Regions from separate parts of the Caloramator sp. E03 genome, predicted to be linked through region 2. Evidence: riboswitches for the same ligand, from Rfam matches in the RefSeq annotation. Region 2 holds a riboswitch; each other region holds the start of a gene.
What was found. A riboswitch is a leader RNA that binds a small molecule or an ion and turns the genes downstream of it on or off. The one in region 2 is predicted to bind fluoride.
Positions count from the first base shown of each region.

Region 1: another riboswitch for fluoride. It lies ahead of FDN13_RS11335 (MutS-related protein); the one in region 2 lies ahead of FDN13_RS03200 (AAA family ATPase).
Region 3: another riboswitch for fluoride. It lies ahead of FDN13_RS04260 (MFS transporter); the one in region 2 lies ahead of FDN13_RS03200 (AAA family ATPase).
Region 4: another riboswitch for fluoride. It lies ahead of crcB (fluoride efflux transporter CrcB); the one in region 2 lies ahead of FDN13_RS03200 (AAA family ATPase).

Region 1 is NZ_CP040093.1:2,357,662-2,363,833, reverse strand. Features, by position in the region: gene nifJ (pyruvate:ferredoxin (flavodoxin) oxidoreductase) at 1-1,531, opposite strand, end outside; gene FDN13_RS11340 (MutS-related protein) at 1,630-3,123, opposite strand; gene FDN13_RS11335 (MutS-related protein) at 3,123-4,646, opposite strand; fluoride riboswitch at 4,697-4,759, opposite strand; gene FDN13_RS11330 (SH3 domain-containing protein) at 4,838-6,115, opposite strand.
Region 2 is NZ_CP040093.1:606,644-612,815, reverse strand. Features, by position in the region: gene FDN13_RS03205 (DUF58 domain-containing protein) at 1-751, opposite strand, end outside; gene FDN13_RS03200 (AAA family ATPase) at 763-1,704, opposite strand; fluoride riboswitch at 1,741-1,805, opposite strand; gene FDN13_RS03195 (thioredoxin family protein) at 2,111-2,350, shown strand; gene FDN13_RS03190 (permease) at 2,427-3,395, shown strand; gene FDN13_RS03185 (ArsR/SmtB family transcription factor) at 3,552-3,860, shown strand; gene FDN13_RS03180 (adenine phosphoribosyltransferase) at 3,933-4,451, shown strand; gene FDN13_RS03175 (RelA/SpoT family protein) at 4,566-6,172, shown strand, end outside.
Region 3 is NZ_CP040093.1:828,493-834,664, reverse strand. Features, by position in the region: gene FDN13_RS04280 (ABC transporter permease) at 1-58, opposite strand, end outside; gene FDN13_RS04275 (ABC transporter ATP-binding protein) at 48-785, opposite strand; gene FDN13_RS04270 (ABC transporter substrate-binding protein) at 834-1,856, opposite strand; gene FDN13_RS04265 (IS1634 family transposase) at 2,209-3,921, opposite strand; fluoride riboswitch at 4,332-4,395, shown strand; gene FDN13_RS04260 (MFS transporter) at 4,438-5,622, shown strand; gene FDN13_RS04255 (NUDIX domain-containing protein) at 5,848-6,172, shown strand, end outside.
Region 4 is NZ_CP040093.1:1,424,086-1,430,257, reverse strand. Features, by position in the region: gene dnaX (DNA polymerase III subunit gamma/tau) at 1-952, shown strand, start outside; gene FDN13_RS07060 (YbaB/EbfC family nucleoid-associated protein) at 1,020-1,358, shown strand; gene recR (recombination mediator RecR) at 1,371-1,967, shown strand; gene FDN13_RS07050 (hypothetical protein) at 2,018-2,233, shown strand; gene FDN13_RS07045 (nuclease-related domain-containing protein) at 2,349-3,620, shown strand; fluoride riboswitch at 3,690-3,747, shown strand; gene crcB (fluoride efflux transporter CrcB) at 3,848-4,282, shown strand; gene crcB (fluoride efflux transporter CrcB) at 4,282-4,638, shown strand; gene FDN13_RS07030 (DUF190 domain-containing protein) at 4,652-4,984, shown strand; gene FDN13_RS07025 (DUF2508 family protein) at 5,246-5,548, shown strand; gene FDN13_RS07020 (pro-sigmaK processing inhibitor BofA family protein) at 5,602-5,874, shown strand; gene pepV (dipeptidase PepV) at 5,930-6,172, opposite strand, start outside.

The DNA.
Region 1 (6,172 bases), 1.2 Mb from region 2:
GTACAAAGGTACCTCCCTTTTTAAGGCCCTTTAATATCTCATAATGATATATAAAGGATACATTATGGCATGCAATATAATCAGCATCATATACAAGATAAGGTGATTTAATAGGCTTTTTACCAAACCTTAAATGGGATACTGTAGTTCCACCAGATTTTTTACTATCATAAGAAAAATATGCCTGAGCATAAAGGTTTGTATTGTCACCAATTATTTTAACGGCACTCTTATTAGCACCAACAGTTCCATCGGAACCAAGTCCCCAGAACTTACAGCTTATTGTTCCTTGTGGTGTTGTATCTATAATCTGCCCTTCATCAAGAGATGTATTGGTAACATCGTCTTTAATTCCAATAGTAAAACCATCTTTAGGATTGCTACTCTTTAAATTTTCAAAAACAGATAGAATTTGTGATGGCCTTGTATCCTTTGAGCCAAGCCCATAACGTCCTCCAATAATTACTGGCTTATTGTCCTTATTATAGAAAAGCTTAACAACATCAAGATATAGAGGCTCTCCAATGGAACCTGGCTCCTTTGTTCTATCAAGGACTGCAATCTTTTTAACAGTCTTTGGTAAAACCTTGAAGAAATATTCACAACTAAAAGGTCTATACAAGTGAACCTTAATTGAACCAACCTTTTCTCCCTTTGCTGTAAGGTAATCTACAACTTCATCTATAGTATCACAAACAGAACCCATAGCAACTATTACATATTCAGCTTCACTATGCCCATAATAATCAAATGGATGATAAGAATGTCCACTTATTTTTTCAAATTCTCTCATATAGTGTTCAACAATGTCTGGCACTGCATTATAGAATTTATTTGATGCCTCTCTTCCCTGAAAATATATATCCGGATTTTGCGCTGTACCTCTTGTTACTGGATGTTCAGGGCTTAAAGCTCTATTTCTAAATTCAAGAACAGCGTTATAATCAAGTATACCTGATAGATCCTCATTATCAACTATTTCAATCTTTTGGTACTCATGGGATGTCCTAAAGCCATCAAAAAAATGGATAAATGGGACTCTTGATTTTATTGCACTAAGGTGTGCAATACACCCCATGTCAAAGGCCTCTTGAACACTTGATGATGCAAGGAGTGCAACACCTGTCTGTCTACATGCCATAACATCCTGATGATCTCCAAAAATAGATAGTGCATGGGTTGCAACTGCCCTTGCACTTACATGTAAAACACCAGGCAAAAGTTCCCCCGCCATTTTATAAAGATTAGGAATCATAAGAAGTAGCCCTTGAGATGCCGTATATGTAGTAGTTAAGGCACCAGCCTGAAGTGATCCATGCATCGCACCAGCAGCCCCAGCCTCTGACTGCATTTCAACTACTTTCACGCTTTGCCCAAAAATGTTTTTTTGCCCATGGGCAGACCATTCATCAACATTTTCAGCCATAGGCGAGGATGGAGTTATTGGATATATTGCTGCAACCTCTGTAAAGGCATAGGATGCACGTGCAGCAGCTTCGTTACCATCCATCGTTTTCATCTTCTTTGCCATAATAATCCTCCTTTTTAATAATACTCATATCAGTTTTATTATTTCTAATTGGAGTATAAAAATACATCATTTTTTAAATGGATGACTATTTCTGTTTGCTATTGATTTTCAAATATTTTTTTATATAGGTCTTCTCCAAAGCTCGTTTGCAGAGGCTGTGCTTCAATTATCTTAAAAGTTCTTTTTCCATCGTTTTGCCTTTCAGCCCTCAGAAAAACTGCATTTTTCAGCTTCTTTTCATAAAATCCATAGGCAAGTTCAAAAAAATGAGTAACAAAGAAAACTTTAATATTTTTTTCCAACAACGCCATAACGATGTCTTTTGCAATCTGAGAACCTTCCCTTTCATTAGTTGCTGAAAAAGATTCATTAAAAAGTATAATAGAATTAGGTTTAATATTATCAATGATATCGCTCATCCTTTTTAATTCTTCATCAAGTTTTCCACTTCTCATGCTATTATCTTCTTCCCTCTTATAATGAGTAAATATTCCTTCACATATATTGGCACTATAATATTCTGCTCCAACAAACATACCACATTGCATCATAATTTGAGATATACCTATACTCCTTAAATAAGTTGACTTTCCTCCTTGGTTTGCACCTGTTATTATATAAAGATCTTTATTTTCAGAATTCAAATCATTTCCAACAACATTTCCTATTTCAAGAGCAAGACATACATCATACAAACCAGTAAAAGAATGTTTTCTTGTACTTGACTTTAATGGAACTGGAAAAGTTGTTTTAACACCTAACTCTAAAAGCTTATTATATAGGTTTAAACAAGATATATAAAAGGCTAACTCCGTTTTTAACATGGTAAAAAAGCTCAAAATATGTTCAGCTGATTTTGCAATTATATTTGCTACCTCGTTAATTCCCCTATCCCTTATTTCCGAGAGCATTCTTGCACCACTTTCATCACGATCATCTATATAAAAAGTAAAAGAAGTTGTTCTATTGTAAAAAATCTTCTCAATAAAACTTTTCTTTTCATTTTGAGGCTTACAAAGCATATAATTAATACCTTTATTCCCTTTACCCAATTCCATACTAATCAAAGCACCCTCATTTAGCCTTAACTCTTTTAAGCAACTTTCAACCTTCATAAAATATTCATTATCAAGTTCCCTATCTATCATTTTAAAAAAATTCTTAAATCCTTCTGATTTAAAATTGTAAGAATTATCCTCTGAAATCTTTTTTATTTTTTTTAGCATTTCTACAAACATTTCAAGAACATCTATTGAACTATCTAATATAGCAGCAGGATATCGTGTGAAAAATCCAAAATAATATTTTCTTTTATTTGTTATAGCTTCACAGGCAATGTTATACAAGTTTCTAACAATTGATGAATTATTAATACAATCTTTTAAAATGTTTTGCCTGTAGATTATCGTATCCAAATCATTAATACTTAAAAGCAAAGCTTTTTTAGATACTTCAAGTAAAAACTCATCACCCATAGACATAGAATAAAACAATACATTCAAATTTAAATCCTTTATAAGTTCTTCTGAATAAAATGGTAGTTTTTTATTTATATCAAAATCCTTATCTTTATACATCAAAAGAGCTTTCATTATTTAATTCTCTCCTTTACCCAATCATAAGTTAACCTATATTTTTCAGCAATAGATACAGCATAAGAAAGCCCATCGGCATTCTTTCTTAAAATCTTAAAGGTTCTTACATTGGGGTCATTAGGCTCAACAGTACTAACAAGGCTTACCGTTTTTTCATTAAAAGATGTTAATTCATATATAAAAGTTACACAGACACATAATAAATCAAGCTGGGATATTCTCCTCATTATTTCTTTTCCTAAAAAGATAGCATCTTTTAATGTTGTTGAAGCAAATATTTCATTAAGAATTACAATGCTATTATGTGTAGCTTCGTTTAGTATATCATGTATCCTTATTAGCTCATCTTGAAGTTTGCCATTATTATTGTTAATATCCTCTTCCTTTTCAAAATGAGTAAAAAGTTTATCATATAAAAACAGCTTTGCATCTCTGCCTGGGACAGGAAGTCCTAAGCTTGCAATATAGTGAAGTTGCCCAAACATACGTGCAAAAGTTGTCTTTCCTCCTTGATTAGGACCTGTAACTACAAATATACGTTCCTTATCTTTAAGATAAAAATCATTACATACTATATCTGATTTTTCATTTATAAGCTTTGTTGCAAGAGCAATGTCAAAGGCATCATAAGCATAAATGTTCTTTGATATATTTACATCAGGATAACAAAAAGAAAGTCCATTCTGTATAAATATTTTCATATATTCTATATAGGATATATAAAATTGTATTTCTCTATCAAAAGCTTCTATTGTTTTATCTAAATAATTAATATTTTTCTCACAGAAATAATCAAGGTTTAAAAATAAATCCTCGTAAAGCTTAGCTACTAAATCCAATATCATAGCTTCAACATGATTCATTTCTATATAGTCATTAAATTCTACTCTATAATCTTTAACTACACCTTTTTTAAATTTTTCAAAAGTCTTATCTACCTCTTCACAATAATCCTTTTCATTTTCATATTTTTTAACTCTTACTTTACTTCCCTTAATATGAACACAATATTTTACTTCTGATAAATCCTTCTTTAATTTCTTTGTTTCATTTAAAAGAACAACAAAACTATTTGATTTAATATAGGAATTTATATAATCACGAAAAGCTATAAGCCCATTGGATTTTAAACAAATAGAATTAAGATCTTTTACAAGAATATTAACTGCATCACAATATATTTCAACCCCATCTAAAAACCATCTTTCCTTTTGATATTTATAAATCATTTTATCTGCTTTTTTTAAATACTCCCTCATCATGCACATATTCTGTGCAAAGGATTTTATGCTATTAAAAAGCTCTTCCTTTTCTAAATCCTTCATTATTTCATGCCTGTAATTGACTTCCTCCACACTTTTTAAAGGGCTATAAAAAAATGGGGCTAAGTTATAATCATTTTTTCCTAAAGTTATCGTATTTACTATCTTATCAAGATTTAAATCCTTAAAATAAGAAGGCTCTTCCTTTTTTATATCAATATCCTCAAACTTTTTAAATAAAATGCTGCAAAATAACATTAAAACCTCCTCCTTAACATAATAAAAATAAAACAGCTGATAACTCCTACATTAACGTAGAAGCCATCAGCTGTTACCAGCAATTCACAGGGAGCTTCATCCCTAAAGATAATATATCATTTTTTTGTCTTTTATACAACATTTTCTAAATAAACTAATTTAAAGATTCTCTTACCAATTTGTAAAAAATTTTATTCTTCAAAATCCAATACCTTTGTAAACTCTTCAATAAATGTTTTTCCATCCGCTCTTTTAATAAGAGCTGATGTTACCATAACAGTATTTGCAGGAGCAAATTCATATTTATCACCTATTTTTTCTCCATATCCATGAAATGCATGAATAATATATGGTCTTTTATCTTCCATTCCAACATACATCATAACATGTCCATCCATAAAAACTGCAGCTCCAGGTTTTATTTTTTCAAAAAGATTTACTCTATCTTCAACTGACATTTCATTATTAAATTCACAAACTATACCCTGTGCATTCTCTTGATCATCAGCATTTCTTGGAAGTTTAAATCCAAAACATTTGTATGTATACATTATAGTACTTGAACAATCCCTGCCTTTAAAGCTATCCCCCCATCCATACCTTTTCCCGAGGGTTTTAAATACCTGTTTTAAAATATTCTCTCTTGTGTAGGGTAAATATCCAAAAGACACATCTTCTGTTATAGGAATAAGTGCATTTTTTATTTCAAAATATCCTTTATCATTTCTGACAGCAAGCTTTACAACATATTGTCCAACAGTCAACTGATTATCTAATGATAAAGGTTTATCTTTTTCAATAGGAATTTTAGTTCCCATTGTAAACTCAACATTGGATATCCTCCTGTCGAAAGGATTATATACAGTATGAACATGTTCTCCTGTAACTACAATAAAGTCTTTACTTTCTACATAATCAAAAATATCTTCCTTTTTTCCAACTGCAATATCTTCTGCCCTTACCCATCCAAAGTAGTTATACATTATAACAAAATACCACTTTCTATCACTGCTTTCATGAAGTATAACCAGTGGTTCAAAGGCTTGACACCCTGTTTCCTGAAATCTATCAAGTTCTTTATCCACAGCAGTTTTAAACACAGGAGTATCATCAGGAAAACTTCTAAGGTCCGTATTTCTTACAGCTATTCCATACTTTATATTATTTTTATTTTTAATTCCGTAAATATTTGTATTATAAATAAGTCTATCGTAGAAATCCTTTTCCAATCTATTCCCGTTTATATCATACATAGAAATTTGTGGTATTTTATAATTCTCTATGATATTTAAAAGTTCTTCTTTCGATAGGTACTCTTTATAATTTTTAATATCAAATATCATTTTTGCCTTTTTTTGAGTCATTTCATTAAATTCCTCAATTTTATTTAAAGGCATTATAACTTTATTAGAATCACTAATTTTTTCAATCCAATATTTTGCATCAAGCATTTTAATATCAATATCCATCTTACATTCTCCAATCTTTTTTATAGTAAGTTTATAGTAATTTATCCTCTACATACT
Region 2 (6,172 bases):
CTTCAATTATTGTTCTTGCAATTGAAAAGCATTTTTCTATTTTATTTTCATCTATTTCTATCCAAAAGGGTTTTCTACATTCTATATTAAGAAGTAGGAGGGCAGTATTTTCAGATGTAAAATCAAATTTTTTAACCATAAGCTTATTAGATTTTAAAGAAGTAGGCCAATGTATAAACTTTTGTGGATCAAAAGGCGTGTATTCCCTAATCCCTACTATATGATCAGGGTCATCAATTATCCATCTTTTAACAGATATATCTCCATAATAATCCCCATAAGGCTTTAAAACATTATTCAAAATTATAGATTTAGGAAGAGCAATTATTTGAAGAGATGAATCAATTGCTTTGCTATAGGTATCAAGTCCTAAAAAATCTCCTAAAGTTAAAACTACATCATAAAAATAAAATCTTCCTCTTTTTTTACAACTTGCTTTATAAGTTCTTTTAATTCTCTGATAGGGCAAAAGTGTGTAGGTTGCTTTGTGAAATAGGTAATTAGCTGATTCTAAAATGTTAGCATCAAACTTATAGTATATTGAATCAGGAAACTTTTCAGTAATCTGCATAAAAGTTATAGGAAGGATTTTTTTATTTTCAATTATTGATGAAATTTCAAATTCCTCATCTATTTCAACTATGTTTTTAGACAATCTTCTTTTATATTCAAGATTATGTATCATATATTTTTTAGACAGGTTATTTAAAATAAAGCCTAGTATTATAATCAAAAGGGCAGCGTAAATCATAATTATGCACCTCAATAATTTTCAACTGGTACTTTTATGCTATTAAGCATATACTTTATTAGATCTGCATTATTTGTTTTATTAACACCTTTAGGGATTATCCTGTGATTTAAAACATAAGGTGAGAGATACTTTACATCTTCAGGTAAGATATATCTTCTGCCTTCAATTGCTGCTTTTGCTTGGCAAGCTTTAAAAAGAGCAATCGTTCCTCTTGGGCTTACTCCAAGCAGTATTTTTTCATCCTTTCTTGAAGCTTCAACTATATCCATAATGTATTCCATGACATCTGATGATATATTTATATTTGAAAAGTTATTTTTAACATAGTTAATTTCATCCAAAGTTACAACCGGGTTTAAATTATTTATTACATTATTATCTTTATTTCTATTTATAATTTCAATTTCCTCTCGTCTTGAGGGGTAACCCATTCTTATTCTCATAAAAAACCTATCAAGTTGTGCTTCAGGAAGTGGAAATGTACCGAATGATTCAACAGGATTTTGAGTTGCAAGTACCATAAATGGATGGCTTAATTTCCTTGTTTGACCATCCACTGTGATTTGACTTTCTTCCATAGCTTCAAGGAGGCTTGATTGTGTTCTTGGAGTTGCCCTATTAATCTCATCAGCAAGAACTATGTTAGTAAATAAGGGACCTTTTCTAAATTCGAATTCACAGCTTTTTTGATTATAAAAGTTTATTCCTGTAAGGTCTGATGGAAGAAGATCAGGAGTAAATTGAATTCTTTTAAAGTCACAGCCTATAGAGCTGGCAAAGGCTTTAACAAGCATAGTTTTACCAACTCCCGGGATATCTTCTAAAAGCACATGACCTCCACAAATAAAGGAAATGGTTATAAGTTCAATAACATCGTTTTTGCCAACGATTACTTTTGAAACATTTTCTATTATTTTGTTTTTAAAATCTACAAAAACATTTAAATCCATTGCACTACCTCCTAAAAATAAAACTTCTGCATAATAAATATTGCAGAAGTTATCAATCTTTAACAAGATGCTTTATGGCGAACTTCATCACCTATTTACTTTTAATTTTAATATATTATAAAGTGATATATTATGTCAATATTGAAAATTGAGCTATATAGAGTATAATAAAGCTAATAAGTTTTTAATATGAATAATATAATTGTTTATCAAAAATATTCATTGACATTATTATATAATTATTTTATTATATAATTAAGATGTTTGGATTATAAAACATTAAATTTGAACAGATATACTTAGTTTAGTATATCAAATGATAGATCAACAAGATAAATTAAAAGAATTTATTAGATAGGTATTATTTATTTATAATAATTAAAAATATGTAGAGGAGGAAGTGTATATGGTTATTAAAATTTTAGGACCGGGGTGTTCAAATTGCAAAAAGCTTGAAGCAAATGCAAAAGAAGCAGTTGCAAAGAGTGGAGCTAAAGCAAAAATTGTAAAGGTTGAAAATATTAAGGATATAATGAGCTATGGTGTTATGAGGACGCCTGCAATTGTTATCAATGAAAAGGTAAAAGCTTTTGGTAAGGTGTGTACCGTTGATGAAATTATCAAGTTTATAAACGAAGAGAAGTAGGCTTAAAGCCTATTTCTTTTGTTCAAAGTAAATATATTTCTTATATAATTATTAGAATTTGATTGGAGATGATTTTATGTTTGTTCCTGTTCAAAGATTTGCAGATTTTCTTGTTTATAATGTATTTGGATTATCTGAAAAGAGTAAGCTTGGAAGTGCATTAAATTTCTTTGTTTTTGATACAATAAAAATATTTATTCTTCTATTTATGATAATTTATGCTATAACATTTATCAGAAGCTTTTTTCCACCAGAAAAAACAAGAAAAATTCTTGCAAAGAACAAAGGAAGTGTATTTATAGGTCATGTGCTTGCAGCTCTTTTGGGTATTGTTACTCCGTTTTGTTCCTGTTCTGCAGTCCCTCTTTTTATAGGTTTTGTTGAAGCAGGAGTACCCCTTGGAGTTACATTTTCATATCTTATAGCAGCACCAATGGTTAATGAAGTTGCACTTGGGCTTTTATATGGATTGTTTGGGATCAAAATAGCGTTAATATATGTAGTTTCTGGTGAGATAATTGCAATAGTTAGTGGAATTATACTTGGAAGATTAAAACTTGAAAAATATGTTGAAGGTTATGTATATGAAATGAACATCAATACTGAAATTGAAATTCCAAATCCTACAATTAAGGAAAGATTAATAGATTCATGGAATTTTACAAAGGATTTAATTAAAAAGATTTGGCTCTATGTAGTAATAGGAATAGCAATTGGTGGATTTATGCACGGTTGGATTCCTAATAAGGCATTAGCACCTTATATGGGAAAAGGAAATCCCTTTGCAGTATTTATTGCAGTAGTAGTTGGAGTTCCTCTTTATTCTAATGCTGCTGGAATTATCCCTCTTGTAAGTGAGCTTACTCGTGCAGGAGTTGCAATGGGAACAGCTCTTTCATTTATGATGGCAGTAACGGCTCTTAGTGTACCTGAAATGATTCTTTTAAGAAGAGTATTAAAACCAAAGCTTCTTGCTATATTTATAACTATTGTTGGCATAGGAATACTATTTACAGGATATTTATTCAATTATATAATCGCATAAATAATAAGCTTTAAACGCCATATTTAATTGCTTATAGTAGTTATAATATGGCGTTTACATATTTTAAAAATATTGGTATAATAAATTGTTACTATATTGAAAACAATTATTTAATTGATTTATTATATTATAGTACATTGATGAGGGAGTGAAAAAATGAATTCAGATGAATTAATGGTAAAGATATTTAAAGCGCTTGGACATCCAATAAGATACAAAATAATAAAGTTTTTATATAATGGTCCTAAATGTGTATGCAGGCTTAATGAAGATATAGAGTTTAGCCAGGCTAATTTATCGCAGCATCTTAGAATATTAAAGGACGCAAATCTTGTAAAAAGTGAAAAGGTAGGTCTTGAAATGTACTATAGGTTATATAATGAAGATGTTAAAAATATTGTTGCTGAAGTAGAAAAATATGTATTGGGTTATATAAATAATATAAAGGAACTATCAGTTAAATAATTATAAAAAAACTTAAACTTTAGTATATTTTAATGTATAATTTAAATATCGATAAGCGGGGGAGGATTTTATATGGATATTAAACAAAAAATAAGGGTTATTGAAGGATTCCCAAAACAAGGTATTAGCTTTAAAGATATAACAACATTACTTAGTGATGGAGAAGCATTTAAATATACAATTGATAAAATGGTAGAGCAGGTTCGAAATAAAGACATTGATGTTGTTGTTGGTCCTGAGGCAAGGGGATTTTTACTTGGGGCACCGATTGCTTATTCTCTCGGAGTTGGATTTGTTCCTGTTAGAAAACCAGGAAAACTTCCATCGGATACATTAAGATACACATATAACCTTGAATATGGTACTGATTCTCTTGAAATACACAAGGATGCAATAAAAAATGGTCAGAAAGTACTTATAGTTGATGATCTTCTCGCAACTGGAGGAACTATATCCGCAGTAGCAAAACTTGTAGAACAGCTTGGTGGAGAAGTTGCAGGTATAAGTTTTGTTGTTGAGCTTACGGGTCTTAATGGAAGAGATAAGCTTGAAGGCTATAACGTTAATTCATTAGTTCAATATGAATTTTAATTTATTATGTCGAAAAACAATTGCAAAGTTTTTAATATTAATATATAATTAATAAAAAATATGGCTGGTAATATTACCAGCCATATATTGTAATGTGAAGAAAAGAGGGCTGTTATGGAATCAGATTTATTTAATAAGATTTCAGATAAAATAAAAGAATTAAATATTGAAGAGCGACTTGATATTGATGCTATATATAAGGCTTATTATATTTCAAAAAAAGCTCATGAAGGACAGATGAGGGAGTCGGGAGAACCATATATTTTGCATCCTGTTGAAGTAGCACTAATACTTATTGAAATGGGACTTGATACCGACACAATTTGTGCTGCCCTCCTTCACGATGTTGTTGAAGATACTGAGTATACTTATGAGGATGTTAAAAGGGAATTTAATATAGAAGTTGCAAACCTTGTTGAAGGTGTAACTAAACTTGGTAAGATAGAGTATAAGTCAAAGGAGGAGCAGCAGGCGGAAAACATTAGAAAAGTACTTTTGGCAATGGCAAAGGATGTAAGGGTAATACTTATAAAGCTTGCTGATAGGCTTCATAACATGAGAACATTAAAATATCTTCCTCCTTCAAAACAAAAGGAAAAGGCTCAAGAAACATTAGATATATATGCTCCTGTTGCCCATAGACTTGGTATATCAAAAATAAAGTGGGAGCTTGAAGATTTAAGTTTAAGATATTTGAATCCTGAAGAATATTATGATCTTGTAAATAAGGTTTCAAAAAAGAGAGCTGAAAGAGAAAATGAAATAAATGAGATAATAAGGGTTCTAAGTGAAAAGTTCGAACAGGCTGGAATTAAAGCAGATATAGATGGTAGGCCTAAACATTTTTATAGTATCTATAGGAAAATGTATCAAAAAAATAAAACATTTGACCAGATATTTGATCTTCTTGCTATAAGAGTTATTGTTGAGACTATAAAGGATTGCTATGCATCACTTGGGATAGTTCATACGCTATGGAAGCCTATTCCAGGAAGATTTAAAGATTATATTGCCATGCCCAAACCTAATATGTATCAATCCCTTCATTCAACTGTAATAGGTCCCAAAGGTCAGCCTTTTGAGATACAGATTAGGACTTGGGAGATGCATAGAACGGCTGAATACGGTATTGCAGCTCATTGGAAATATAAAGAGGGAATACAAGAGGATGAAATAGAAAATAAGCTAAAGTGGTTAAGAGAAATTATGGAGTATCAGAAAAATGCAAAGGATGCTAAAGAATTCATGGAGACTGTTAAAATAGATTTATTCTCCGATGAAGTTTTTGTATTTACTCCAAAGGGAACGGTAATTGATCTTCCTATAGATTCAACTCCTCTTGATTTTGCTTATAGGATTCATACAGATATAGGAAATAGATGTGTAGGTGCAAGGGTTAATGGCAAGATGGTACCCCTTGACTATAAACTTGTAACTGGTGATATAGTAGAAATTATAACATCAAACACTTCAAAGGGCCCCAGCAGGGACTGGCTCAATATTGTAAAAAGCTCTCAAGCAAAGACAAAAATAAGACAGTGGTTTAAAAGGACCTTTAAAGAGGAAAACGTTGAAAAAGGACGCGATTCTTTTGAAAAGGAAATAAAAAGACAAGGCTTATCATTTTCAGATGCTATGAAATCAGAATATATAGATGTTATTTTGAAAAAATTCAACTTTTCTCAAATTGATGATATGTATTCTTCAATAGGAAGCGGTGC
Region 3 (6,172 bases), 220 kb from region 2:
TTCTCTTTACAGCTTTAAGATAAAGTTCATGCTCCTTTGAAAAATTATTATTCAACATGGATATCAAGCTCCTTCCAAATAGCGTTAAAATAATGCCTGAATTCTGGAGCTTCCCTTGATTTAAGAGGAGTTCTGTTTTCAACAGATAATTTTATATCATAGATGTTTTTAAGCTTTGCAGGCCGTTTTGAAAGCACAGCAACTCTATCGGACAAAGCTATAGCCTCAGAAATATCGTGGGTTACCATAAGGGCAGTTTTACCTTCCTGCTTTATAATTTTATAAACTTCCTCAGATACTGCAAGCTTTGTTTGATAGTCGAGGGCTGCAAAGGGTTCGTCAAGTAATAGTATGTCAGGATCTATTGCGAGGGTTCTAATTAATGCAACCCTTTGTCTCATACCACCTGAGAGCTGATGGGGATAATAGTTTTTAAAGCTTGATAATCCATATTTCTCAAGCATCCTTTCAATTTTTAAAAGGGATTCTTTGTTGCATTTTCCCTGTATTTCAAGGCCTAATGTTATATTTGAGAATATATTTCTCCATTCAAAAAGATGGTCCCTTTGAAGCATATAACCTACCTTGCTGCAGGGTTTGGTTATTTCCATACTATCTAATAGTACTTTTCCAGATGAGGGAGGTAAAAGACCTGCAATTACAGAGAGAAGAGTTGACTTTCCACATCCTGAAGGGCCTACTATGCTTAAAAATTCCCCGTCTAATACTTCTAATGAAAGATTATCTATTGCCTTTGTCTCAGCTTCAATAGTATGATATATCATTGAAAGGTTTTCAATTATCAGCTTTGCCACTATTATCCCCCCAAAAATCTACTTTTTGATATTCTTTATTGCCTCATTTGCAAATTTTGTAGTTACTATTTTTTCATAAGGAGGTCTTGTTGGAATGAGGTTTGCGTCATAGGATTGAATTATATCCATAAGCCTTGAGAGACTCTCTTCTTTTAATATTGGATCCTTTGCAAGGGCATCTATGGATTTGTAATTTTCAACAACTACTGCTAAAAGCTCTGTATCTGAACCTGGGAAAAAGCTTACAATATCTTTTGCAATTTCCTTTGAACTGTGGGATTGAACATAAAGCTGACCTTTGTATATTGCATTTGTGAATTTTTGAATTATATCAGGGTTGTTTTCCATATAGGATTTTGTTGAGAAAAAGCAGGTATAGGGCATTTCTCCAGAAGCCTTACCTACTGATGCAACAATATAGCCGGCTTTTTCATTTACGAGCATGCTTGCTGTAGGTTCAAAGAGTGCAACATAATCCCCGGTTCCAGATTTAAATGCGCCTGCAGTTGCTGTAAATGCAAGGTTTGTGATTATATTTACATCTTTTCCTATGGTTAAGCCGTGATTTCTTAAAACATACTCGAGGCTCATTTCAGGAACTCCTCCAGGGCGGCCTCCTATTATTGTCTTTCCCCTTAAGCTCTCCCATTTAAAATCCTTTTCATCCTTTCTGCTAACGAGGAAAGAGCCATCTCTTTGAGTCAGCTGTGCAAAGAGTACAGCATAATCATCTCTTCCCTGATTATAAAGATAAATAACCTGCTCTGGCCCGCAAAAGCCTATGTCTGCATTTTTAGAGAGAACCTGCTGCATTGTTTTGTCAGCCCCTTGCCCAGTCGAAAGCTCAATCTCAAGCCCCTCCTCTTTGAAAAAGCCTTTGTTTATTGCAACGTACATAGGTGCATAGAAAACTGAACGCACAACTTCATTGAGCCTTACTTTTGTTAATTCTGTATTCTGCTTTTTAGTGCAGGACGAGAAACAAGATAAGATTAGAACAGATACTAAAATTGTGCAAAGAAGTTTAAGATATTTTCTCATAACAAACCTCCATAAATGATTGTCAATTTATAATATGTTTTATAAGGAGGGAGTGTTACTTGTACTTATTGAATGATATATGATATAGCTTTAATTATAAATATATGGATGATTTTATGAGGATCCATAGAGTCTATGCAAAATAATAATATGTTAAATAAAGTAAATAATATTATTTTAAGATATTTAAAGATTTAATCTATATTTTAGGATTAATTCGGCCTTGAAAAAATATATAAAAATGAAATATAATCTCATCTTTGACAGTTGCGCGAAGCAAAAAGCCTGTAGAACCATTGAATATCAAGGGATCTCAGGCTTTTATACTTTTCAAAAAAGTGAACAATGTTTTTTATTTTTTCGTGTCTTTAAAAATTTTTTTCATTTGTTTCATATTAATTATTTGATAATCCGTTCTAAAGCCAAATTTGTCATGTAAATCATCTGTAAAATCGGTCCTTGTATATATTGGAATATAGCCCTCATTCTTAATCTCATAAAAATTCATTTCTCTAAGTCCTGATATAATATCGCTACACGTATATTTTTCTGAAAGCTTTTTTTCTAATAGCCTATATATCATCAGGGAAATGAAACAAGTTGTAAAATGCGCTTTTATTCTATCATCTCTTCTTAAATATACTGGTCTTGCCTTAAACTCTGATTTCATAATACGGAAGGACTCTTCTATTTCCCAACGCCTTCTATTAATTTTTATAATTGCGGCAGCATCATCACTTATATTTGTACATACTGCGTAAAAACCATCATACATTGCCTCTTGTGCTATTAAATCAGCATTAATGCTGTATAATTCTTTTTCAGCTACTTCACCGTCAGGTGTGCAGTGAGTCTTTGAAATAAAGCGTTTGTAATCATTAGCATTACATTTCTTCAATTTTGTAGGATTGGTATCAATAACCTCTTGAGCTCTCTCTATTTGGTTACCTCTTATAGTTCTTTGATAGTTTCTATATTTCAAGGAAAATGTTACAATAAGTTTTTGTTCAAGCCCGTCTTCTTTTATCCAGCGTTCCTTATAAAAAATTTTATTAATATCTGTTTCTTCGTCAATTTCGTTTAAATTATATACTTTGTCTGAATCGCTAAGATGCCATCCTTTGGGGTCTAACGCCCATTCTTTTAAATGTGATTTTAATTTTTTAATAGATTGTGTAGTAATAAAAGCTCGATTTTGTATATTATTAAATTTTCTGTTTGCTGTAGATGCAAGCCCTGCATCTGTACAAATGATAAATTTTGAAAGCCCAAATTCGGATATAATTTTTTGCTCTAAAGGTTTTAAAGTTACTTGTTCATTAGTATTACCTTTGTTTATACAAAATGCAAGGGGGATGCCGTCTCCATCCATGAAAAGTCCCATTTGAACAATTGGATTGGGTCTATGTTCCTTCGATACTCCATACTGTTTTAATCCTTCTTCCTGTTCAATTTCAAAGAAATAGTTGGTGCAGTCATAATAGAGAACTCCTTTATTACGATTGCAAACTTTAAGACTGTTCTTATATAATTCTGACTGAATAAAATCTGTTTCTTCTGAAATTACTTCTAAAGCTCTATAAATATGCTGAAGCTCAAAATCAGGCTGCTCAATAAATTTTTTTGATAGTTCGTATGTAGCAAGCTTAGATGATGGATAAATAATTCTTGCATAAATTAATCTTGATAGTATTGAATTTAGATTAAAATTAAATTTATGTTTATCCGAAATATTTTTACAGATATTTTGCAGCCCAAGCTCGTTATATATTTTTTGTAAAAACAAGTAACTACCATTAAAAGTATGCTGTTCGTCTTTGTTAATTTGTTTAACAGGCGAGTATTTTACTAATATTTCTCTTTTCTCTTCTTTTTCTTTTCTATTTAACTCTTCAACGTACCTCTTCCCCCATTCTATAGGGTCTTGTCCGTTTAGTTTTTTTAAAAGTTCATCATAAGTGCCAAGCTTCTCAACTACTTTTGATGTACGCTTGCCTTTTTCATAAACAGATTTAACTACATATAAGGATGCTGCATTTTTTGATTTAACAATTTGTAATCTCATTTTTTCACATCTCTTCATATATTTATATCTATATTATAACACATTGTTACACATTGTGCACTATAAAAATTTAAAATTTGACAAAAAAATAAGCCTATATCAAGGCTTTAAGGCACTTTTTTTGTCTTGCAACTGTCAAAGACCCGATATTTTCTCATAACAAACCTCCATAAATGATTGTCAATTTATAATATGTTTTATAAGGAGGGAGTGTTACTTGTACTTATTGAATGATATATGATATAGCTTTAATTATAAATATATGGATGATTTTATGAGGATCCATAGAGTCTATGCAAAATAATAATATGTTAAATAAAGTAAATAATATTATTTTAAGATATTTAAAGATTTAATCTATATTTTAGGATTAATTCGGCCTTGAAAAAATATATAAAAATGAAATATAATAGTTTTGTGGTGATGGAGTTCACCTAAAATGCTTGGTAATAAGCTAATGACTCCTACTTTACTGTAGGGTTATTGGCTTTTTATATTTTTTGGAAGGGTGATTTTATGGGAAAAAAGAATGACATTGTAAAAGAGCGAAATAATGTTTATACGTTAGGATGGGTAGCTTTTTTTGGTGGCTTTGGGCAGGACATGATACAGCCAATTCTTCCAATTTTCTATTCAACTGTTCTGGGTTTAAGTAAAGAGACAATAGGTCTTATAGAGGGAAGTTTAACAACAATTGTAAGTGTTTTTAAAATAGTATCAGGTATTATTTCTGATAAGTTAGGAAAACGAAAGATTATTGTTTTTATAGGCTATTTACTTTCTGCAATAAGCCGCTTTTTATTTGGTACTGTGTTTTTTGCATGGCAGGCTTTTATTTTGCGTTTAATTGATGGTATCGGAAAAGGAACAAAGGATGCTCCTCGAGATGCACTGGTTGCCCAATCGGCTAAGGAAGGACATGTGGGATTCTCTTTTGGATTTCAGCGTATGCTTGATACTTTAGGTTCTGTAATCGGGCCACTTGTAACAGCAGGGATACTTTACCTTTTTGCAAGTGGAAATATGCGTTACAGAATAATATTTTATATTGCTGGTCTTATCTCTGCTATAACAATACTTTTAATAGGCATTTTTGTAAATGAAAAAGCTTCATCTGCTTCAAAGGAACAGTCAAAATTTGATTTTAGTGTATTGAAGGATAAATTTCTTTTATTTCTTATTATAATGCTTATTTTCACATTGGGTAATTCAAGTGACTCATTTTTAATACTCCGTGCCCAAGATGTTGGTATAAGTCCTGTAATAATACCTATTGTCTATGCGGTATTTAATCTTTTTTATGCTTCGTTATCAGTTCCTGCAGGCAGCCTTTCAGATAGAATTGGAAGGGTGAAAGTAATGAAGATTGGATGGATTATTTATGTTTTATCATATATAGGATTTGCATTTGCAAGCCGACCTTGGCATATATGGATAATATATATATTTTATGGTCTTTATTATGCGACAACTGAAGGAATTGCAAAATCACTTGTTGCTCGAATTGTGCCTGATAACAAGCGCGGTACTGCATATGGACTATACAATGCTTCATTAGGCATAATGACATTGCCGGCAAATATTATTGCAGGTTATCTTTGGGATAATGTTTCTCCTTCAGCAACATTCTTTTTCGGAGCTGCATGTGCTTTTATTGCGTTTTTAACTATAAGCGTTTCAAATATAGAAAAAGCTGCTTAAGCAGAGTTATGTAGGATATGGATAATGAAAGAAACTTTCTATTAAGTTTATATAATAAGTGCACTTGGAAATATATGAAAGAGTAAGATTTTGGAATTATAAGGAAAGTGTTAATGTAATAAGTACCGTAAGTTTTTATATTGCGGTACTTATTTGAGATTCAGTATGAAGATAGATAAAAAAGTTATATAAATATTTAAATAACTTTAAAAAGGAGTAGTTTTTATGATTGATATCAGGGTAGGTGTTATTGTAATTCAAGATAATAAAATTCTTTTAATAAACCATCTTCGAGATGGCAAGAGATATTGGGTATTGCCGGGCGGCAAATTAAGACAGATTGAAACTTTAAAAGAATGTGGAGAAAGAGAAGTTGAGGAAGAAACCTCTTTAAAAGTTAAAGTAACCGAACTTCTTTTTACTGGAGAAACCCTCTGGCCAGATGGTGAAAAACATATTATAAATTTTTTCTTTAGAGGTATCCCACAATCAGGAGAAGTAAAAAAACCTTCATGGTGTTTCCCAAATGAAAAATGGGATTTTCCTGAAT
Region 4 (6,172 bases), 820 kb from region 2:
TGACCAGGCAATGGCAATGTCAAAGGGTAAGATAGAATATGATGATATCATATCAATGCTTGGATTAACATCTAATGAATTTATATTTTCTCTTGTAGATGCTATGCAGGATAGGAATGTTGAAGAGTCTATAAAGATAATCGATAACGTGCTTTTAAGTGGAAAAGATGTAACTCTATTTATTAGAGATTTAACACATCATTTTAGGAACCTTCTTATGGTTAAGGTAAGCAAAAGGCCAGAGGAACTTATAGATGCTGGCGAAGATACAATAGATTTGATTAAGGAACAGGCAAGAAAATTTAAAAGTGAGGATATATTAAGGGCAATAAATATAATGTCTGATGCAGAAAATAACGCTAAATATACTTCCCAGCCGAGGATTTTTTTGGAGATGGCAGTAATTAAATATTGCAAAGTTGAATTTGATACTTCTATTGAAGTAATGCTTAGCAGGCTAAATTCTCTTGAGGAAAAATTAAAATCAAAATCTGTAATAATAAAAACTGAAGAAGAAAGGCAAGAGGATAATAAAAAAATTAAAAAGGATAAAGAGAAAAAGTCTGATATTGAAGAGAAGGCAAAGCCAAAAGTAAAAAGTGAAGGTACGCTCAATTTAGATGAGGCAAGAGCAGCATTTCAAGATGTTTTAAATCTTTTAAAAGGAAACAGGAAGATGGTTTTATATGCCTATCTTGCACCAGGGGATGTAATAGATGTCAATGATAATATAATAGTAATAGGGTTTGAAGAGAAATTTGCTTTTAGTAAGAAAAATATTGAAAGTTCTGCAGAACATAAAAAGGTACTTGAAGAGTACTATTCAAAGGTGTTGAATAAACCTGTTAAAATTGCTTTAAAAGTTTTAGAACAAGATAAAAGCGATATAGATAAAAGTATAGAACTTGCAAAGAATATACTTGGAGATGATATTATTGAAGTAATTGAATAGTGTAGCTTGTAATGTTACAATAAGAAAGAAAGTGCATATAATAAGGTATAAAGATTAAGGAGGTCATATTATGAGAGGTGGAATACCTCAAATGGGAGGAAATATGAATAATCTTATTAAACAAGCTCAAAAGCTTCAAAAACAGCTTGAAGATATGAGAGTTGAGCTTGAGCAAAAGACAGTTGAGGCATCATCAGGAGGCGGTGCAGTTGTTGCAGTTGCTAATGGAAAGAAGCAGATAGTTGATATAAAGATTAAACAAGAAGTTGTTGATCCAGATGATGTTGAAATGTTACAGGATCTTGTGCTTGCAGCAGTTAATGAAGCTTTAAACAAAGCTGAAGAGATGATGGCAACAGAAATGGGCAAAATTACTGGAGGGTTGAATATACCGGGCCTCTTTTAAGGAGTGATATATTTGAATTTTTATCCACAAGCTATAAGCCGCCTTATAGAAGAGCTTTCAAAGCTTCCAGGAGTAGGCCCTAAAACAGCACAAAGGCTTACTTTTTATATACTTAATATGGATATTTCTGAGGCTGAAAAACTTTCAAATGCAATTTTAGATGCTAAAAAAAATATAAAATATTGCTCTGTTTGTGGTAACTTAACAGATGATGACCCTTGTATTATTTGTAGAAATACATCGAGGGATTGCAACACAATATGTGTTGTTGAAGAGCCTAAGGATGTAGTTGTAATGGAAAAAACTAAGGAATATAAGGGGCTTTATCATGTCCTTCATGGTGTTATATCACCCCTTGGAGGGGTAGGACCTGATGACATAAGAATAAAGGAACTTTTAAGCAGGATTAACCCGGATATAAAGGAAGTTATAATAGCAACTAATCCCAATGTTGAAGGGGAGGCTACAGCAATGTATATTGCAAGGCTCCTAAAACCCCTTGGAGTAAAAGTTACCCGAATTGCTCACGGGATTCCTGTTGGAGCAGACCTTGAGTATGCTGATGAAGTAACTTTGAGTAAGGCACTTGAGGGAAGAAGGGAGATATAAAAAGCTTTTATAAAATTAATTGTATAGCTAAGTAAAGCTGGAGGATAATAATGATAGATTTACAAGTTGAAGATAAAATTGAAATTGACAATGAAGTAAGGAAAATTATTATTTCAACAATAGAGGATAATAAAGAAAATTTAAATGAAAATGATGAGCTTTTTATATGCGTAAATGAAGAGGGCAGAAAAAAATATTATTTAGTTGAAAAGAAAAAGAATATTTTTAAAGTTATAACAAAGCTTGATGAAAAATATGTTTTTTAAAAGATAAGAATATAATTTTTTAGATGGGTCAGCAATGACCCTGTCTTTTATATTTAAAAATAGCAATATATTTAACAATGAAAAGTTCTTAGAACATATAAAAGAGGGGAAAAATATGCAAGTATTAATTAACAGAGTTATAACGTGGATTAACATAATACTATGCTATTTTATACTTATTGCATTTTTAGATTTAGCTTTTACTTCTAAAATGTTTTTAATATTTAAAACAATATTAGGTATAATTACTTTAGTTTATGGTCTAACATATTCTGCTTATCAAAAAGAAAAACTACTTAATTACTTAAAAATAGAAGAGAAAAAAAAGCAGGAAAAAATAAAAAGAAATTTGATTTTGGACAAGCAGAAAAGATATTATCAGTTTAAAGGCAACATTAATACTATTTTACCCGATATAAATTTTATAGAAAACGATAAAAAAGTATATTTAAATAATGACGAAAGGATGGAATATTTAAATAACCTTATATTATCTATTAAACAAATAAATGAAGATGCTGAATTTAAAAATATGAATATTATTCTGCAACCTCATTTAGAACTTATTAACAATATTTTTAGGATTAATAATGAAATTAAACATAAAATCAATATTGATGTATTGGAAGATTTAAATATACATAGCAAAATTATGAATATAAATAATATATTACATAATTATAATAACTATTTAAGAAATATGTCTGAAGTATTTAAAAATGATTATTTTTCTATAAAAGTTGGTATAGAAGGAGAAGAAGCAGTAAATAGACAATTGGCTATTTATAATGATATTTTACATAATTATTCTAATGTTAGATTTGAAGTTGATGGAATTTCAATAGAAAATGATAATTTGATTGTATCACCCTTTGGAGTATTTTCTCTTGAAGTTAAGAATTTGGGAATAACTTCTAACTTCTCTATTAAAATAGAAAAAGATGGAAGATGGAAAAGGATATATAATAATGGACGCGAAGAAATAATGAAAAATATTACTGAGCAGACATACAGGCATGTAGGATTAGTTCAAAAAATGATAAATAATAAGCTTAAAGAGAAAGGCTATAGTGGGGAATACATACAAGTTCAAACTCTTATTGTATTTGCAAATGAAAATGTGAATATTATTAATGATAGTGATATACCTGTTCTTAGAGTTTCTAATATTTATCATAGCATTGTGAACAATTCTAAGCAAAAATTAGATGAAAACATAATAAAACTTATATTAGAAATAATTGAAGAAGAGAGACTTGAGTTAAAGAAATATGAAATTGATGAAATAAGTGAATATCTAAAGAATTTAGCATATACACTAAATGAAAAAATGATAAATTATAATCAATTATATACTCAGCTGCAAAGTTTAAATAATTTAATATGAGATTTTAATGAAGGTTGCATTTTTATTTTATTTGCTTGTAAATTATAATAAAATATGATATATTAATGCCATGTTTTTGGTGATGGAGTTCACCATAAATGCCTCGGCTAATGACTCCTACAAATAACAATAAAAGTTATTTGTAGGTTTTTTTATATTTCATTTATTTGTATTGAAAATGTTATAAGTAATTAAAATATTAATAACAGCAAGATGGAGGGGTAAGAATGAGGAAATATATATTAATTGCTATTGGAGGAGCTTTTGGAGCTATTTCAAGGTTTATTATAAAAGGCATACAGATATATAATTATAAAGAAAATATACCATTAAATACTCTTATTATAAATGTTTTAGGCAGTTTTTTATTGGCAGTTATATTAACTATTGCATTAGAGATTTGGGAATTTGATATAGATATTAGGCTTGGAATTGGAACAGGATTTTTAGGAGCCTTTACAACTTTTTCAACTCTTTGCAAAGAAACTGTAATTCTTATTCAAAAAGGATTTTATTTTTCAGCATTAAATTATGTAATGACGTCAGTTATGCTGGGCCTTGCCTCTGCTTATTTTGGCATTGTTTTGGCACGTGAGATAATATCAAAGATAGTGAAAAAAGAATATGATGACATGAAAAATATTGAAGGAGAGATGAAATAATGGACTTTATACTGCTTGGAATAGGCGGAGCATTAGGAAGCGTTGCAAGATTTAAAATAGGAAAAATTATCGCTGAAAAAGCTAATACTACCTTTCCAGTTGGTACTTTTATAATAAATATTACTGGTGCCATACTTTTAGGAATTGTAAGTGGTGCTGATGTAAATAAAAATATTTATTTATTATTTGGGGATGGTTTTTTAGGAGCTTATACTACCTTTTCAACCTTTATGTATGAAGGATTTAATCTCTTTGGAGAAAATGAAAAAATAAATGCCTTTATATATATATTATCTACGTTGTTTTTAGGAATTATTGGTTATATAATAGGATATAAGATAGGAAAATTTATTTAAGAGGTAGAGGATTATGGATATTAGTGGGAAGTGTAAACTTTTAAAAATATACTTAAGTGAAGATTCAAAATATAAAGGGCACAATCTTTATCATGCACTTGTATTAAAATTAAAAGAATATGGTATAGCAGGTGTTACTGTTGTAAGGGGAATAGAAGGATATGGTCAGGAAAAGCGTCTTCATACTGCAAGGGTTATGGATTTATCCTTAAGCCTTCCTATTATAGTTGAAGTAGTTGATACTGCAGAACGTATAGAAAAGGTGCTTCCGATTGTAAAAGAGATGGTAAATGAAGGCCTTATGATGATAACGGATGTTGAAGTTATAAAATATGGCAAAGCTTGAGATTTAAAAGTATCTTTTGTTATTCAAAAGGTACTTTTATTTTTTTATTTTGCCTGTTGAGTAAAATTCACATAGTTATCAACAGATTGCATACAGTTAAGATATGAATTATCAAAGTTATCACCAGATTTATTCACATTATCCACAGAGAATCATCCACATATTTATATACAAATTTATTTTTCAAACTACTATGGAAAACATGTATATTATACCCTCTATATGGAAACAATATTAATAAATTAGAGAGGGGGTAATTATGTGGATAATAAAGAATTGATAAAAAATATAGGTTTCATAAATAAGACCATAGCTAATTTAAATATATTAAAAAACTATAAAAACAATACTAACAACAAAATTATTGAGGAAATAAAATCAGCAATTAATGAACTTGAAAATATAAGGCAGTATTTCGATTCTGTAAATGAGCCTGAGCTTATAGATTATGCTATATATAGGGAGAAGGCTGCTATAACCAGACTTTCATATCTTTTAAGAGTAGCTAAAGAATCAAGAGAATTTGAAAGAATTAATGAAATCAAAAATAAAAACATGTCCTAATTTTGTTTATACCTCCATATAATAAATTGAAAATAATTATATGGAGGTATAATATGGTGTTTGATTTTAATGTTGTACTATATATATTTATTATAATATTATTAGGAATAATCGTCTTAGCTCTTAAGTTTAAAAGTATGTCATTAATAAAAGGAGCTTTTAAAATTGTTTTTGCAGGGGTATGTATTTTTTTATTTAATTTTTTCATAGGAAAAACTGTGAATTTTATAATACCTTTAAACATAATTACTGCATCAATTACAGGACTTTTAGGGGTTCCAGGGATAGCTCTTTTATTTATTATGATGTATATTATTTTTCCTTAAAATAAAAAATCTCCAACAATTTTAATATGAATTGCTGGAGATTTTTTATTTTCACTTACTTTGCAAGTTCATATATTGCATGGGCATAAATTTTTGCACTAAGAATTAAATCATCTATTTCAATATACTCATTTACTTGATGACAAAGATTTGGTTTGCCAGGAAATATTGGTCCGAAAGCTACTATGTTTGGCATTTCCTTTGCGTAAGTTCCACCACCTATTGCAAGTAAAGTAGCTCTTTGCCCTGTCTGTTCTGTATAAACCTTTTGAAGAGTCTTTATTAATGAATGATCTTC